Regions from separate parts of the Streptomyces gobitricini genome, predicted to be linked through region 2. Evidence: predicted binding sites of a transcription regulator. Region 2 holds the regulator's gene; the other holds the start of a gene.

The links. Region 2 encodes HrcA, which represses chaperone genes, less so after heat shock. Its sites were predicted from a motif close to TTNGCACTCNGNNNNNCNGAGTGCNAA; they were not measured.
Region 1: groES (co-chaperone GroES) is a predicted target of HrcA. The motif match lies at 1,321-1,347, and genes of this name have one in related genera.

The regions. Positions count from the first base shown of each region.
Region 1 covers NZ_BAAASR010000021.1:15,729-23,025, reverse strand. The annotation lists gene ABD347_RS19415 (polysaccharide deacetylase family protein) at 54-1,016, shown strand; gene groES (co-chaperone GroES) at 1,494-1,802, shown strand; gene groL (chaperonin GroEL) at 1,920-3,548, shown strand; gene ABD347_RS19400 (hydroxyacid dehydrogenase) at 3,618-4,658, opposite strand; gene ABD347_RS19395 (substrate-binding domain-containing protein) at 4,783-5,961, opposite strand; gene ABD347_RS19390 (SDR family NAD(P)-dependent oxidoreductase) at 6,148-6,921, opposite strand; gene ABD347_RS19385 (MOSC domain-containing protein) at 7,043-7,297, opposite strand, start outside.
Region 2 covers NZ_BAAASR010000002.1:263,957-271,253, forward strand. The annotation lists gene ABD347_RS02170 (hypothetical protein) at 1-402, shown strand, start outside; gene ABD347_RS02175 (16S rRNA (uracil(1498)-N(3))-methyltransferase) at 312-1,043, opposite strand; gene ABD347_RS02180 (nitronate monooxygenase) at 1,040-2,116, opposite strand; gene dnaJ (molecular chaperone DnaJ) at 2,442-3,578, opposite strand; gene hrcA (heat-inducible transcriptional repressor HrcA) at 3,579-4,595, opposite strand; gene ABD347_RS02195 (MBL fold metallo-hydrolase) at 4,762-5,484, shown strand; gene ABD347_RS02200 (DUF3097 domain-containing protein) at 5,495-6,307, shown strand; gene hemW (radical SAM family heme chaperone HemW) at 6,484-7,297, opposite strand, start outside.

The sequences.
Region 1 (7,297 bases), on a different contig from region 2:
AGGCGGCGGTGTCGGCCGGTGGCCGGGGCGGCGCGCTGACAGGATGCGGCGCCATGCAGCTAGTCCGACAAAAAGGTCAAACGGTAAGTAAGCGGGCGCGGTTTCTCCTCACCGCGTTGCTGGTCGCGGCGCTCGGATCCGCCTGTGCGGCGGAGACCGGTGCCGGAGGGGCGGGCACGGGGCCGGGCTCCGGAGCGGGCGGCGGCAGGGCCGAGCCCGCCGCGGGTCAGCAGCCCCAGCAGCCTCCCGACGCGGCCGCCGCCCTCACCGCGTACGTGGAGAAGGTCCGGCGGGCGCAGGCCGCCCGTGCGCTCGCCGCCCGGAAGTGGGGCCTCAAGGCCGCTCCCTTGGCCGCGCCCCCGCCCCCGGCGGCGGCCGACAGGCCGCACATCACCTTCCGCAAGGGCTTCGGCGTCGGCGACCCGACCCTGCCGCCCGTCTTCACCACCGTCCCGACCGAGGAGCGGGTCGTCTTCCTGACGATCGACGACGGCGCGGAGAAGGACCCCCGGCTGCTGGAGATGATGGACGAACTGGACATCCCCTACAGCGCCTTCCTCAGCGACTACCTGGTCAAGGAGGACTACGGCTACTTCAAGCGCATGCAGGACCGGGGCGTCGCCCTGCACAACCACACCCTCAACCACCGCTACATGCCGGCCCTCTCGTACGCGGAGCAGAAGCGCGAGATCTGCGGGCAGCAGGACACCATCGAGAAGCGGTACGGCAAGCGCCCCACGCTCTTCCGCCCGCCCTACGGCAACTACAACGCCGACACCCTCCGCGCGGCCCGGTCCTGCGGCGTCAAGGCCGTGCCCCTGTGGGCGGCCGAGGCCTTCCCCGACCGCATGGAGTGGCGTGAATGGGACCGGGACCTGCATCCCGGCGACATCATCCTCACGCACTTCCGCGGCACGGAGGACTGGAACGGCACCATGCCGGACATGATCAGGCAGGTGATGGACGTGGTCACGGCCAAGGGGTACGCGGTGGCCAGGCTGGAGGACTACGTGTGACCCCGACCACCGGCCGGGCTCGGCCGCCCTCGGCCGGGCCGGTCGTGCGGCCAGGCCGGCGGTGGACCGGCTCCGGCGGTCGTGCCGGCCCGGTCGGCGGCGGCCCCGGCACGGTCGCCGCATCGGCCCGGTCCGCCCGGTCGGCGGCCGATGGCGGCCGGTGGCGGTCGGTGGCGGTCGGTGGCGGTCGGCAGCGGCCGGTGCGGGACCGCCGCCGCCCGGGCCGGCGGTGCTTCTTCCCTCACCGGGCGGCGACGGCACCGGCCTTCCCGGGGGGTCGGTGACGCCACGACCGGGCGGTGAATTGGCACTCCGCTTGACCGAGTGCTAATCCCGGTCATAGTCTCAGCTCTGGCACTCCCCACTGGAGAGTGCCAACACAGCGACGGGCAGGTCCGGCACCCGCGACGACGGATCCACCTGGTCGCCACCTCAGACAGTTAACCCCGTGAGATCTCCGAAGGGGGAGGTCGGATCGTGACGACCACCAGCTCCAAGGTTGCCATCAAGCCGCTCGAGGACCGCATTGTGGTCCAGCCGCTCGACGCCGAGCAGACCACCGCCTCTGGCCTGGTCATTCCGGACACCGCCAAGGAGAAGCCCCAGGAGGGCGTCGTCCTGGCCGTTGGCCCGGGCCGCTTCGAGAACGGCGAGCGCCTGCCGCTCGACGTCAAGACCGGCGACATCGTGCTGTACAGCAAGTACGGCGGCACCGAGGTGAAGTACAGCGGCGAGGAGTACCTCGTCCTCTCGGCTCGCGACGTGCTCGCGATCGTCGAGAAGTAATTCACCCGAGCAAGATCGCTTTTGAGCTGCGCCCCTGGCCCCCGCTGATGACACATTGCCGGGCGGCGAGGGGCGCGGTTCGTCAACCAGAGTTTTCGAGAGGGCTGAATCGCTCCCATGGCGAAGATCCTGAAGTTCGACGAGGACGCCCGTCGCGCCCTTGAGCGCGGCGTCAACAAGCTTGCCGACACGGTCAAGGTGACGATCGGCCCCAAGGGCCGCAACGTCGTCATCGACAAGAAGTTCGGCGCGCCGACCATCACCAACGACGGTGTCACGATCGCCCGCGAGGTCGAGATCGAGGACCCGTACGAGAACCTCGGCGCCCAGCTGGTGAAGGAGGTGGCGACCAAGACCAACGACATCGCGGGTGACGGCACCACCACCGCCACCGTCCTGGCCCAGGCCCTGGTCCGCGAGGGTCTGCGCAACGTCGCCGCGGGTGCCTCCCCGGCCGCCCTGAAGAAGGGCATCGACGCCGCGGTCAAGGCCGTCTCCGACGAGCTGCTCGCGTCGGCCCGTCCGATCGACGACAAGGCCGACATCGCCGCCGTGGCCGCGCTCTCCGCGCAGGACCAGCAGGTCGGCGAGCTCATCGCCGAGGCGATGGACAAGGTCGGCAAGGACGGTGTCATCACCGTCGAGGAGTCCAACACCTTCGGTCTGGAGCTGGACTTCACCGAGGGCATGGCCTTCGACAAGGGCTACCTGTCCCCGTACATGGTCACCGACCAGGAGCGTATGGAGGCCGTCCTCGACGACCCGTACATCCTGATCCACCAGGGCAAGATCTCCGCGATCACCGACCTGCTGCCGCTGCTGGAGAAGGTCATCCAGGCCGGCTCCTCCAAGCCGCTCCTGATCATCGCCGAGGACGTCGAGGGCGAGGCCCTGTCGACCCTGGTCGTCAACAAGATCCGCGGCACGTTCAACGCCGTCGCGGTCAAGGCCCCCGGCTTCGGCGACCGCCGCAAGGCGATGCTCGGCGACATGGCCGCCCTCACCGGCGCCACCGTCATCGCCGAGGAGGTCGGCCTCAAGCTGGACCAGGCCGGTCTGGACGTGCTGGGCACCGCCCGCCGCGTCACCGTCACCAAGGACGACACGACGATCGTCGACGGCGGTGGCAACACCGAGGACGTCACCGGCCGCATCGCCCAGATCAAGGCCGAGATCGAGACCACGGACTCCGACTGGGACCGCGAGAAGCTCCAGGAGCGCCTCGCGAAGCTGGCCGGCGGCGTGTGCGTGATCAAGGTCGGCGCCGCCACCGAGGTGGAGCTGAAGGAGAAGAAGCACCGTCTGGAGGACGCCATCTCCGCGACCCGCGCCGCGGTCGAGGAGGGCATCGTCTCCGGTGGTGGCTCCGCGCTCGTCCACGCCGTCAAGGTGCTGGACGGCAACCTCGGCAAGGACGGCGACGAGGCCACCGGTGTCGCGGTCGTCCGCCGCGCCGCCGTGGAGCCGCTGCGCTGGATCGCCGAGAACGCCGGCCTCGAGGGTTACGTCATCACGTCGAAGGTCTCCGAGCTCGACAAGGGCCAGGGCTTCAACGCCGCCACCGGTGAGTACGGCGACCTGATCAAGGCCGGCGTCATCGACCCGGTCAAGGTCACCCGCTCGGCCCTGGAGAACGCCGCCTCCATCGCCTCCCTGCTGCTCACGACCGAGACCCTGGTCGTCGAGAAGAAGGAAGAGGAGCCGGCGGACGCGGGCCACGGCCACGGTCACGGCCACTCCCACTGACGCCTGCTGAGCGTTACGAGGCCCGGTGCCCCCGTCGCGGGGGCACCGGGCCTCGGTGTTTCCACGGCTCTACGCGGAGCGGCCCAGCTCCGAGGGCCGCACCGGATCCTCGAACGGCTCGCCCTTGGCGTACCGCTCCAGCTCGTCCAGGGCCTGGTCCGCCATACGGTGCAGCTCGTTGCCGAGCGAGCCCGCGATGTGCGGGGTGAGCAGCACGTTGGGGAGGGTGTAGAGCGGGGAGTCGGGGGACGGCGGTTCGGGGTCGGTCACGTCGAGCACGGCGTTGAGGCGGCCCGCGGTGAGGTGCGGGAGCAGGGCGGCCTCGTCGACCAGGGAGCCGCGCGAGGTGTTGATGAGCGTGGCGCCGTCCGGCATGAGGGCCAGCTGCGCGGCGCCGATCAGGTGGCGCGTGGACGGCAGTTGCGGGGCGTGTACGGAGACGATGTCCGCACGGGCGCACAGCTCGTCCAGCGCGGCGGGGACGGCGCCGAGCGCCGAGGCCGCGTCGCGGGTGACGTACGGGTCGTACAGCAGCACCTGTACGTCGAAGGGGCGCAGCAGCTCGATCACGCGGCGGCCGATGCGGGACGCGCCCACGACGCCGACCGTGCGGCGGTGGTTGCCGCTGTCGGAGAGCTCCCGCAGCCAGTCGTGCCCGGCGCGCAGCTCGCCGTACCTCCGCGCGGCGCGCAGGACGCGCTTGCCGCTCAGCAGGATGGTGGCCAGCGTGTACTCGGCGACGGGCAGCGCGTTGGCCGCGGCCGCCGAGGTCACGGCGATGCCGCGCTCCCAGCAGGCATCGGTGACGTGGTGCTTGACGGAGCCGGCGGCGTGGACGACGGCGCGCAGGCGCGGCGCCCTGTCCAGGACGGACGCGGTGAGCGGTGTCGCCCCCCAGCAGGTGAACAGCACCTCCGCCTGCGCGAGCGCGGACGCCACCAGGGGCGAGGGCGCGGTCAGGTCGTGGGCGATCAGGTGCGGGTCGGTGCGGGCGAGTGCGGTGAGACGGGCGAGGTGGGCGTCGGTGAGCAGCCGCCCGGCGATGCCGGGGCCCATGGCGAGCAGCAGGGCGGGGCGTCCGGCGGACCGGTTGTCAGTGGCGTGGTGCATGGTGGGACGGGTGCTCCTCACGTGCGGCCTCACTTGACGCTGCCGGGGTCGGAAGGCGTGGCCGTGATGATCGAGCCCCTCATGAGCGAAGTCAAGAGCGAAAGATTGATCGATCGAAAAACGATCAGAGCACTTTCGGCTGATCCGCCCCGCACGAGCCCCGCACCCGCAGGCGCGGCAGCAGCGTCACATGCCGGCGGGGATCCTCCTCCGCGCCCGGGTGGTCACGCTCCTCGGCGCGGCCCGCCCCGGCCCCGTGGTCAGGAGTCCCCGCCGCCCGGACGAGCCGTTCGACCAGGAGTTCCGTGGCCAGCCGGCCCACCTGCCGCTTGGGTGGGGCGACCGCGGTCAGCGGGGTGTCGGCCAGGGCCGCGACCTCGTCGTCGTACGCGATCAGGGCCAGGTCCCCGGGCACACGCACGCCCAGCTCGGCGAGGCGCTGCACGATCTGGATGGCGTCCACGTCGTTGTGGACCAGCGCCGCGGACGCCGTGCCGGAGGAGACCGCCGAGCACAGCGCCCGCACCGCCTCCTCGAACCCGTCCGGGTCCAGCTCGGACGGCACCGAGTCGATCACCGGCCCCGGCTCCGCCAGCCCCAGGGCCCCCAGCGCCTGCGCGTACCCCGTCCGCACGGCCAGCGCGGTCGGGCTGTCCGCGCGGGCCACCAGCAGCGGCGCCCGGTGCCCCATCCCCACCAGGTGGCGTACGGCGAGGGCCACCCCGTGCCGGTGGTCGGACGACACCCGGTCCAGCCCGTCCAGCGCCGAACCCGGCGTGGCGCGCCGCTCCAGGAGCACGGTCGGCACCGGAAGCCCGGCGATCCAGTCACCGTGCCGTTCCTGGTCGCCGGGGGCCCGCCAGCCCGGTGCCACCAGCAGGCCTTCCGCGCCCGCGGCGAGCAGGCCCTCGGTGCGGGCCCGGTCCTCCTCCGGCCGGTAGTCGGAGATCCGCAGGACCAGCCGCGCCCCCGCCCGCGCGGCCGCCTCGCGCGCCCCGCGGATCACCTCCGCGAAGTAGTACGTCGCCGAGGGCGCGAGCAGGCCCAGCACCGGACCGCCGCCCGGCGCCCCGGCCACCGCCCCGCCGGCCGGGCGCCGTTCGCCCCCGCCTTGCCCCCCGGGCCACGACACCTGGCCGTGCGCCCGGTCCAGCAGGCCCCGGGCCGCCAGGGCCTCGGCGTCCCGGCGCGCGGTCACGGGCGAGACGCCCAGTTGTGCGGCGAGGTCCGAGACCCGGGCCGTGCCGCGCTCCCGCACCAGGGCGAGCAGACGGTCGTGACGTTCAACAGCACTCTCGCGCACGGCAAAATCCCCTCCGGGTGTGGTGGCTCGGTCGAGCGGCGCCCGTCGTCGGACCCCGAGTCACCGCGGAAGCACGGCTGATCGAACAGCGATCGTCCGATCATTCTTTCGTGGGTAGTGACGCTCGACCACGCAGAGGTTGATGGCCCCGGAACGCCGCGTGACCCGTCGCGGTGGCCCGGGGGACTACCGCGGCCCGTACTTGCGGCCCGCCCGGGAGCTGACACCCCCGAGCAGGCTGCGCGGCGCCAGCTTCACCACGCCCATCAGGGCCTTGTAGCGCGGGTCCGGGATCGACAGCGTCCTGCCCCGCGCCAGGTCCGCCAGCGCCGCGGCCACCAGCTTGTCGGCGTCCAGCCACATCCAGCCGGGGATGTTGTCCGTGCCCATCCCGGCCCGCTCGTGGAACTCCGTCCGCACGAACCCCGGGCACAGCGCCATCAGCCGCACCCCGCTCCCCGCCAGGTCGCGCGCCGCGCCCTGCGTGAACTGCACGACCCACGCCTTCGACGCCCCGTACGTGCCGCGCGGCACGAAGGCGGCCACCGAGGCGACGTTCACCACACCGCCCCGGCCGCGGTCCCGCATCGACGCGGTCGCGGCCGACGTCAGCCGCAGCACCGCCTCGCAGTGCACCTTCAGCATCCTCAGCTCGTCGGCCATGGACACATCCAGGAAGCGGCCCTTGTTGCCGAACCCGGCGTTGTTGATCAGCAGGTCCACCGGCCGCTTCCGGTCCGACAGCCGTGCCTCCACGGCCGCGATGCCGTCCTCCTCCGCCAGGTCCGCGACCAGGACCTCGGCCTCGATCCCGTGCCGGTCGTGCAGCTCGGTGGCCTGTTCCCGGAGCCGCTTCCCGTCCCGGGCCACCAGCACCACGTCCCGGCCGTCCGCCGCCAGCCGCCGCGCGAAGGCGGCCCCGATTCCCGCCGTCGCGCCCGTAATCAGTGCAGTCGTCATGAGCGGCACGTTAGTGCCCCGCGCGGACAACGGGACGCGCGGTCCCGCGGGGCGGCGGACATCCCGCCGTACATGTACGGAGTATCAGGATCCGCCACCCGTCCGAGAGTCGGCGCGACCGCTAGGAGTCCCGTGAGGCGGCGTACTTGAGCGCCGCCTCGCGTACCTCCGGGTCCAGCGCCTCGCCCGCCGCGAGCGTGCGCGGCAGCAACTCCCGGTGACCCATGAACGCCCGGAACACCAGCTCGACGGTCACGTCGTGGTCCGGTCGGTGCACGATCTCGATCGCGTCACCCGCGCGGATCTCCCCCGGCTCGACGACCCGGAGGTACGGGCCCGGGGCGGCGCGCCGGGTGAACCGCCTCACCCAGCCCTG
Region 2 (7,297 bases):
GTCCGGCACCGGCACCGGAACCGGCACGACGACTGCCGCGAGTCGCTGACCCTGCGCCGCGCCGACGCCCCCCACGCCCAACTGCGGCTGGTCTTCCGGGCCGTGCCCGGCCGGCTGATCCGTGACGCCTACTGGCCGTCAGGAGCGCTGGGCGACACCCACGGCAACAACCTGAACCTGCACGAGCCGGGCGTGGTGCGCCGTTTCCTCGACGAGGCCTCGGCGCGCGGGCTGCTGCCCACCGCGCACGGCGTCCACGAGGTGGACGGCTGGCCGCTGTTCGACGCGCTGGCCGTCCGGGCGTCCCCGGGTCAGGACCAGCGGCCGGTGCGCCCCAGCAGCAGGGCGGTGGCGGCCGTCCCGGCGGTGGAGGTGCGCAGGACGCTGCGGCCCAGCCGGTAGGGCTTCGCGCCCGCCTCGGCGAAGGCCGCCAACTCGTCGGGCGACACGCCCCCTTCGGGGCCGACGACGAGCACGATCCGTCCGGCGGCGGGCAGTTCGGCGGTGGCCAGCGGCTCGGCGCCCTCCTCGTGGAGGACGGCGGCGAAGTCGGCCCCGGCGAGCAGTTGGGCGACCTGCTTGGTCGACGCCGCGTCCGCGACGTCCGGGAAGCGGAGCCGGCGCGACTGCTTGCCCGCCTCCCGCGCGGTGGCCCGCCACTTGCCGAGCGCCTTCATGCCGCGGTCGCCCTTCCACTGCGTGACGCAGCGGGACGCCGTCCACGGCACGATCGCGTCGACGCCCGTCTCGGTCATGGTCTCCACCGCCAGCTCGCCCCGGTCGCCCTTGGGGAGGGCTTGGACGACGGTGATACGAGGGGCGGGCTCGGGTTCCGTACGGACCTCGGCCACCGCCACCCGGAGGCGGTCCTTGCCCTCGACGGCCTCGACCGTGCCGTACGCGCCGGAGCCCGCGCCGTCCGTCAGGACGATCTCCTCACCGACGCGCAGCCGCCGTACCGACACCGCGTGCCGCCCCTCGGGCCCTTCGAGCGTGACGGTCCCGCCGGTGACGTGGCCGACCAGGAAGACGGGGGCGGTCACGAGGCCACGCCCCGCAGCGCGAGGGACGACACCGCGGCGTCCAGTTCGGCGCCCAGGACCTCCACCAGCCGTCCGGCGGGCAGCTCGCGCGCCATCCGGTGGCCCTGCCCGGCCCACAGCGCCATGCCCTGCGGGTCGCCCGCCGCGGCGGCGGCCTTACGCAGCCCGCTCGTCAGGTGGTGCACCTCGGGGTACGCGGCCGGGGCATAGGGGCCGTGTTCGTGCATGAACCGGTTGACCAGGCCCCGGGCCGGGCGTCCCGAGAACGCCCGCGTCAGCTCGGTGCGGACGAACAGGGGGTTGGTCATGGCCTGCTTGTGCAGAGGTTGCGCGCCCGACTCGGGGCACACCAGGAACGCGGTGCCGAGCTGCGCGGCCTCGGCGCCCGCCGCGAGGGCCGCGGCGATCTGGCTGCCGCGCATCAGGCCGCCGGCGGCGACGATCGGCAGCGGCACGGCCTCCTTGACCAGCGCGATCAGCGACAGCAGGCCCGTGCCCGACCCGCCGGTCTCCGGGTCGTCGCGGTGCGTGCCCTGGTGGCCGCCCGCCTCGACGCCCTGGACGCACACGGCGTCGGCGCCCGCCTGCTGCGCGGCCTCGGCCTCCTCGGGCGAGGTGACCGTCACGACGGTGAGCGTCCCGGCGCGTGCGAACGCGGCGACCGTGTCGCGGGTGGGGCACCCGAAGGTGAACGAGACCATCGGGACCGGATCGTCCAGCAGGATGGCCAGCTTGGCCTCGTAACCGTCGTCGCGCCCCGCGTCGGGGTCGCCGAGCGGCGTGTCGTACCAGGTGGCCTCACCGGCGAGCTGGTGCCGGTACACGTCGACGGCCGCGGGGTCGGCGTGCCCGGGCTGCGGCATGAACAGGTTGACGCCGAAGGGCCGCGAGGTCAGCCCGCGCAGCCGCTTGATCTCCTGGTACATGCCGTCGGCGGTCTTGTACCCGGCGGCCAGGAAACCCAGGCCGCCGGCCTCGGACACGGCCGCGGCGAGCTGCGGACAGGAGGCGCCACCCGCCATGGGGGCCTGCACGATCGGGTACCGGCAGAGATCGGTCAGTGCGGAGGACATGCAGGCATGGTGTCACGCCCCCACGGCGCCGCCACACGGGCCTGCCCATGCGCGCCCGCGTACCCCCGCCGGGCCGTCACCGTCCCGGCGGGGCGTGCCTTCGACGGTCGCCCGTGCGCGTACGCGTGCCTTCGGGGCCGAGCCGAGGCCCGGGCACCGACGCGAGCGCGAAGCCGCTGGGGTGCCGGTCCGGCGGCCGTGCACGCCCGCGCGGCGCGAAGCTGCCGCGACCCGGGGGCGGGGGCGTCGGCCACCGCGTACGACCAACGTCCCCCTGTCAGGCGGTCCGGGGGTCGAGCCCCCTTTTCGGGGGCACCGCCCCCGGTCACCGCCCGTTGAACGCGTCCTTGAGGCGGGAGAACAGCCCCTGCTGCCCCGGCTGGAACTGGCCGGTCGGCCGCTCCTCGCCCCGCAGCTTCGCCAGCTCCCGCAGCAGTCGTTCCTGCTCCGGGTCGAGCTTCGACGGCGTCTGGACCTCGACGTGCACGATGAGGTCACCGCGTCCGCCGCCCCGCAGGTGCGTGACGCCGCGCCCGTGCAGCGGGATCGACTGGCCCGACTGCGTACCGGGCCGGACGTCGACCTCCTCCAGCCCGTCCAGCGTCTCCAGCGGACACTTCGTGCCCAGCGCGGCCGCCGTCATCGGGATGGTCACCGTGCAGTGCAGGTCGTCGCCGCGCCGCTGGAACACCGTGTGCGGGAGCTCGTGGATCTCGACGTACAGGTCGCCGGCCGGGCCGCCGCCGGGGCCGACCTCGCCCTCGCCGGCCAGCTGGATGCGGGTGCCGTTGTCGACACCGGCCGGGATCTTGACCGTCAGCGTCCGGCGGGACCGGACCCGGCCGTCGCCGGCGCACTCCGGGCAGGGCGTCGGGACGACCGTGCCGAAGCCCTGGCACTGGGGGCAGGGGCGGGAGGTCATGACCTGGCCCAGGAAGGACCGGGTGACCTGGGAGACCTCGCCACGGCCGCGACACATGTCGCAGGTCTGGGCCGACGTACCCGGCGCGGCGCCCTCGCCGGAACAGGTCGTGCAGACGACGGCCGTGTCGACCTGGATGTCCTTGGTCGTACCGAAGGCCGCCTCGTTGAGGTCGATCTCCAGGCGGATCATCGCGTCCTGGCCGCGCCTGGTGCGCGACCGGGGCCCGCGCTGGGACGCCGTACCGAAGAAGGCGTCCATGATGTCGGAGAAGTTGCCGAAGCCGCCCGCACCGAAGCCACCCGCGCCCGCGCCGCCGGAGGTCGACAGCGGGTCACCGCCGAGGTCGTAGACCTGCTTCTTCTGCGGGTCCGACAGCACCTCGTAGGCGGCGTTGATCTCCTTGAACCGCTCCTGCGTCTTGGGATCGGGGTTGACGTCCGGATGCAGCTCGCGGGCGAGCCTCCGGAACGCCTTCTTGATCTCGTCCTGGGACGCGTCGCGGCGTACGCCGAGTACGGCGTAGTAGTCCGTGGCCACTTACGACTCCGCCAGGATTTGTCCGACGTAACGTGCCACTGCGCGTACCGCTCCCATCGTTCCGGGGTAGTCCATGCGGGTCGGTCCGACCACGCCGAGTTTGGCGACTGCCTCGTCGCCCGAACCGTAGCCGACCGCGACGACGGACGTGGAGTTGAGGCCCTCATGGGCGTTCTCGTGCCCGATACGTACGGTCATGGCCGAGTCCTTGGCCTCGCCGAGCAGCTTCAGGAGCACCACCTGCTCCTCCAGCGCCTCCAGCACCGGCCGGATCGTCAGCGGGAAGTCGTGCCCGAAGCGGGTGAGATTGGCGGTGCCGCCGATCATCAGCCGTTCCTCGGTCTCCTCCACCAGGGTCTCCAGCAGTGTGGCCAGCACCGTGGAGACGGTGCCCCGGTCCTCCGCCTCGAAGGACTCGGGGAGGTCCTGCACCAGCTGGGGCACGTCCGTGAAGCGCCGCCCCACGACACGGCTGTTCAGCCGCGCCCGCAGATCGGCCACGGACGTCTCGCCGAACGGCGCCGGGCAGTCGACCATGCGCTGCTCCACGCGCCCGGTGTCGGTGATCAGGACGAGCATCAGCCGGGCGGGGGCCAGCGACAGCAGCTCCACATGACGCACGGTGGACCGCGTCAGGGACGGGTACTGCACGACCGCGACCTGCCGGGTCAGCTGCGCCAGCAGCCGCACCGTACGACCGACGACGTCGTCGAGGTCGACCGCGCCGTCCAGGAAGTTCTGGATGGCGCGCCGCTCCGGCGACGACAGCGGCTTGACGCCGGCGAGCCGGTCGACGAACAGACGGTAGCCCTTGTCCGTGGGGATGCGGCCCGCGCTGGTGTGGGGCTGGGCGATGAAGCCCTCGTCCTCCAGCACGGCCATGTCGTTGCGCACGGTGGCGGGCGAGACGCCGAGGTTGTGGCGCTCCGTGAGCGCCTTGGAACCGACCGGCTCCTCGGTGCCCACATAGTCCTGGACGATGGCGCGCAGCACTTCGAGCCTGCGTTCACTGAGCACCGCGCGCACCTCCAGCTGGCCGTGGTTCCTTCTGCTCCGCTGGCACTCGCGATGCCCGAGTGCCAACCTTCCCCGGCAAGTGTACGGCGCCGGGGCTGACCCCTAGCAAGGGCGGCCGACCACGCTACCGCGCGCTGACGCCGGTGGTTGCCGATAGCGTCGCGGTATGGACGTCTGTTGGGAAGACTTCGGATGGGAGCGTCTCGCCGACGGAGTGGGCCGCAGGAGGCTGCCGGTGTGGGACGCGACCACCGCGTTGGTGGTCGGTGAGGACGGCGCCCTGCTGTACGACACGGGCGCGACGCTCCGTGAGGGGGCCGGGATCCGGGCGCAGGCGCAGGCCCTGATGGGCGGCCGGAGAGTGACGCATATCGCACTGAGCCATCCCCATTTCGATCATGTGCTCGGTACGGCGGCGTTCTCCGGCACGGAGGTGTACGGCGCGGTCGGCATCGACACCGTCCTGACACGGGACCGGGACGGGCTGCGGGACGACGCCGTACGGCACGGGGTGGCCGAGGCGGACGCGGTGGAGGCGGCGGACGTCCTGGTGGTCCCGCACCACCTGGTGTGCGGCGAGTGGACGCTGGAACTGGGCGGGCGGCAGGTGCTGCTGGCCGACGCGGGCCCGGGCCACAGCGGTCACGACCTGGCCGTGCTGGTGCCGGGCTCCCGGGATGTCGTCCTCTGCGGGGACCTGGTGGAGGAGTCGGGCGACCCCCAGGCGGGGCCGGACGCCGTCCCGTCGCGCTGGCCGGCCGCCCTGGACCGGCTGCTGGAGCTGGGCGGTGAGGCCGCCGTGTACGTCCCGGGGCACGGGGCCGTCGTCGGCGCCGGCTTCGTACGCGCCCAACGCGATGAACTGGCCCGACGGTTCGGCGTGTCGTAGCGTCTGGCGGATGCGCGCTTACGACCCTGACCTGACGCCCTCCTGGAAGCGTTCGGCCCCGGTGCCGGAGGTACCCGCCGAACCGGACCTGGTGGTCGAGGAGGTGAGCACCGGCTTCTGCGGGGCGGTGATCGGCTGCGAGGCGGGCACCGTGACCCTGGAGGACCGGTTCGGCAAGCACCGGGTGTTCCCGCTGGCGCCCCGCGGCTTCCTCCTGGAGGGGCGCACGGTGACGCTGGTGCGCCCGTCGGCCGGCCCCTCGCGCCCGTCGCGTACCGCGTCGGGTTCGATCGCCGTTCCCGGCGCACGCGCGCGTGTCGCCCGTGCGGGGCGGATCTATGTGGAGGGCCGCCACGACGCGGAGCTGGTGGAGCGGGTGTGGGGCGACGACCTGCGCGTCGAGGGCGTGGTCGTCGAGTACCTGGAGGGCGTCGACGACCTCCCGGCCATCGTCCGGGAGTTCGGCCCCGGCCCGGACGCCCGCCTGGGGGTCCTGGTGGACCACCTGGTGGCGGGCTCCAAGGAGTCCCGCATCGCGGCGTCCGTCACGGACGCGCACACCCTGGTGGTGGGGCACCCGTACATCGACATCTGGGAGGCGGTGAAGCCCTCGTCGGTGGGCATCCGGTCGTGGCCCACGGTCCCGCGCGGCCAGGACTGGAAGACGGGCGTGTGCCGCGCCCTGGGCTGGCCGGAGAACACGGGCGCCGCCTGGCAGCACATCCTGTCGAAGGTCCACTCGTACAAGGACCTGGAGCCGGCGCTGCTGGGCGCCGTGGAGCAGCTGATCGACCATGTGACGGTCGGCGTCGCGGACGAGTGACCGCGCCCGGCGCGGAACGAGGCGGCACACCCCCGCCGGGGCGCCGGGGCGCGGCGGCGGGACGGGGGCCCTGGCGGCCGGGGGTCCGGCGGCGGGGGCAGGGGTCCGGCGGCGGGACGAAGGTGCGGCGGCGAGGCGCCGGGGTCGTGACACGCCACGCCCGGCCCGGGGCCGGTCTAGTCCACGAGGTCCCGTACCACCGCGTCGGCGAGCAGCCGTCCCCGAAGCGTCAGCACGGCCCGCCCGACGGCGTAAGGACCGGGGTCCAGGAGCCCGTCCCTTACCGCCCGCTCGGCGGCGGCCAGGCCCGCGGGCCGGAGCAGCGACAGCTCGCACCCCTCCCGCAGCCGCAGCTCCAGCAGCACCCGCTCCACCCTCCGGTCCTCGTCCGACAGCACCTCGCGCCCCGCGCCGGGCGAGCGCCCCCCGGCCAGCGCGGCGGCGTACGCGCCGGGGTGCTTCACGTTCCACCAGCGCACGCCCCCGACGTGGCTGTGCGCGCCGGGCCCCGCGCCCCACCAGTCGGCGCCGCGCCAGTAGAGCTCGTTGTGCAGGCACCGGCCCGCCTCCGAGGTGGCCCAGTTGGACACCTCGTACCAGGAGAAGCCCGCTCCGGACAGCATGTCCTCCGCGATCAGGTACCGGTCCGCGTGGACGTCGTCGTCCGTCATGGGCACCTCTCCGCGCCGGATGCGCCGCGCCAGTTGCGTGCCCTCCTCCACGATCAGGGCGTACGCGCTGACGTGGTCGGGCCCCGCGCCGATCGCCGCGTCGAGCGACGCGCGCCAGTCGTCGTCGCTCTCCCCCGGCGTGCCGTAGATCAGGTCGAGGTTGACGTGCTCGAACCCGGCCGCGCGGGCCTCGGCGACACATGCCTCCGGCCGCCCGGGGGTGTGCGTGCGGTCGAGCACCTTCAGGACGTGCTGCCGGGCGCTCTGCATCCCGAAGGAGATCCGGTTGAAGCCGCCCTCGCGCAGCTCCGCCAGGTAC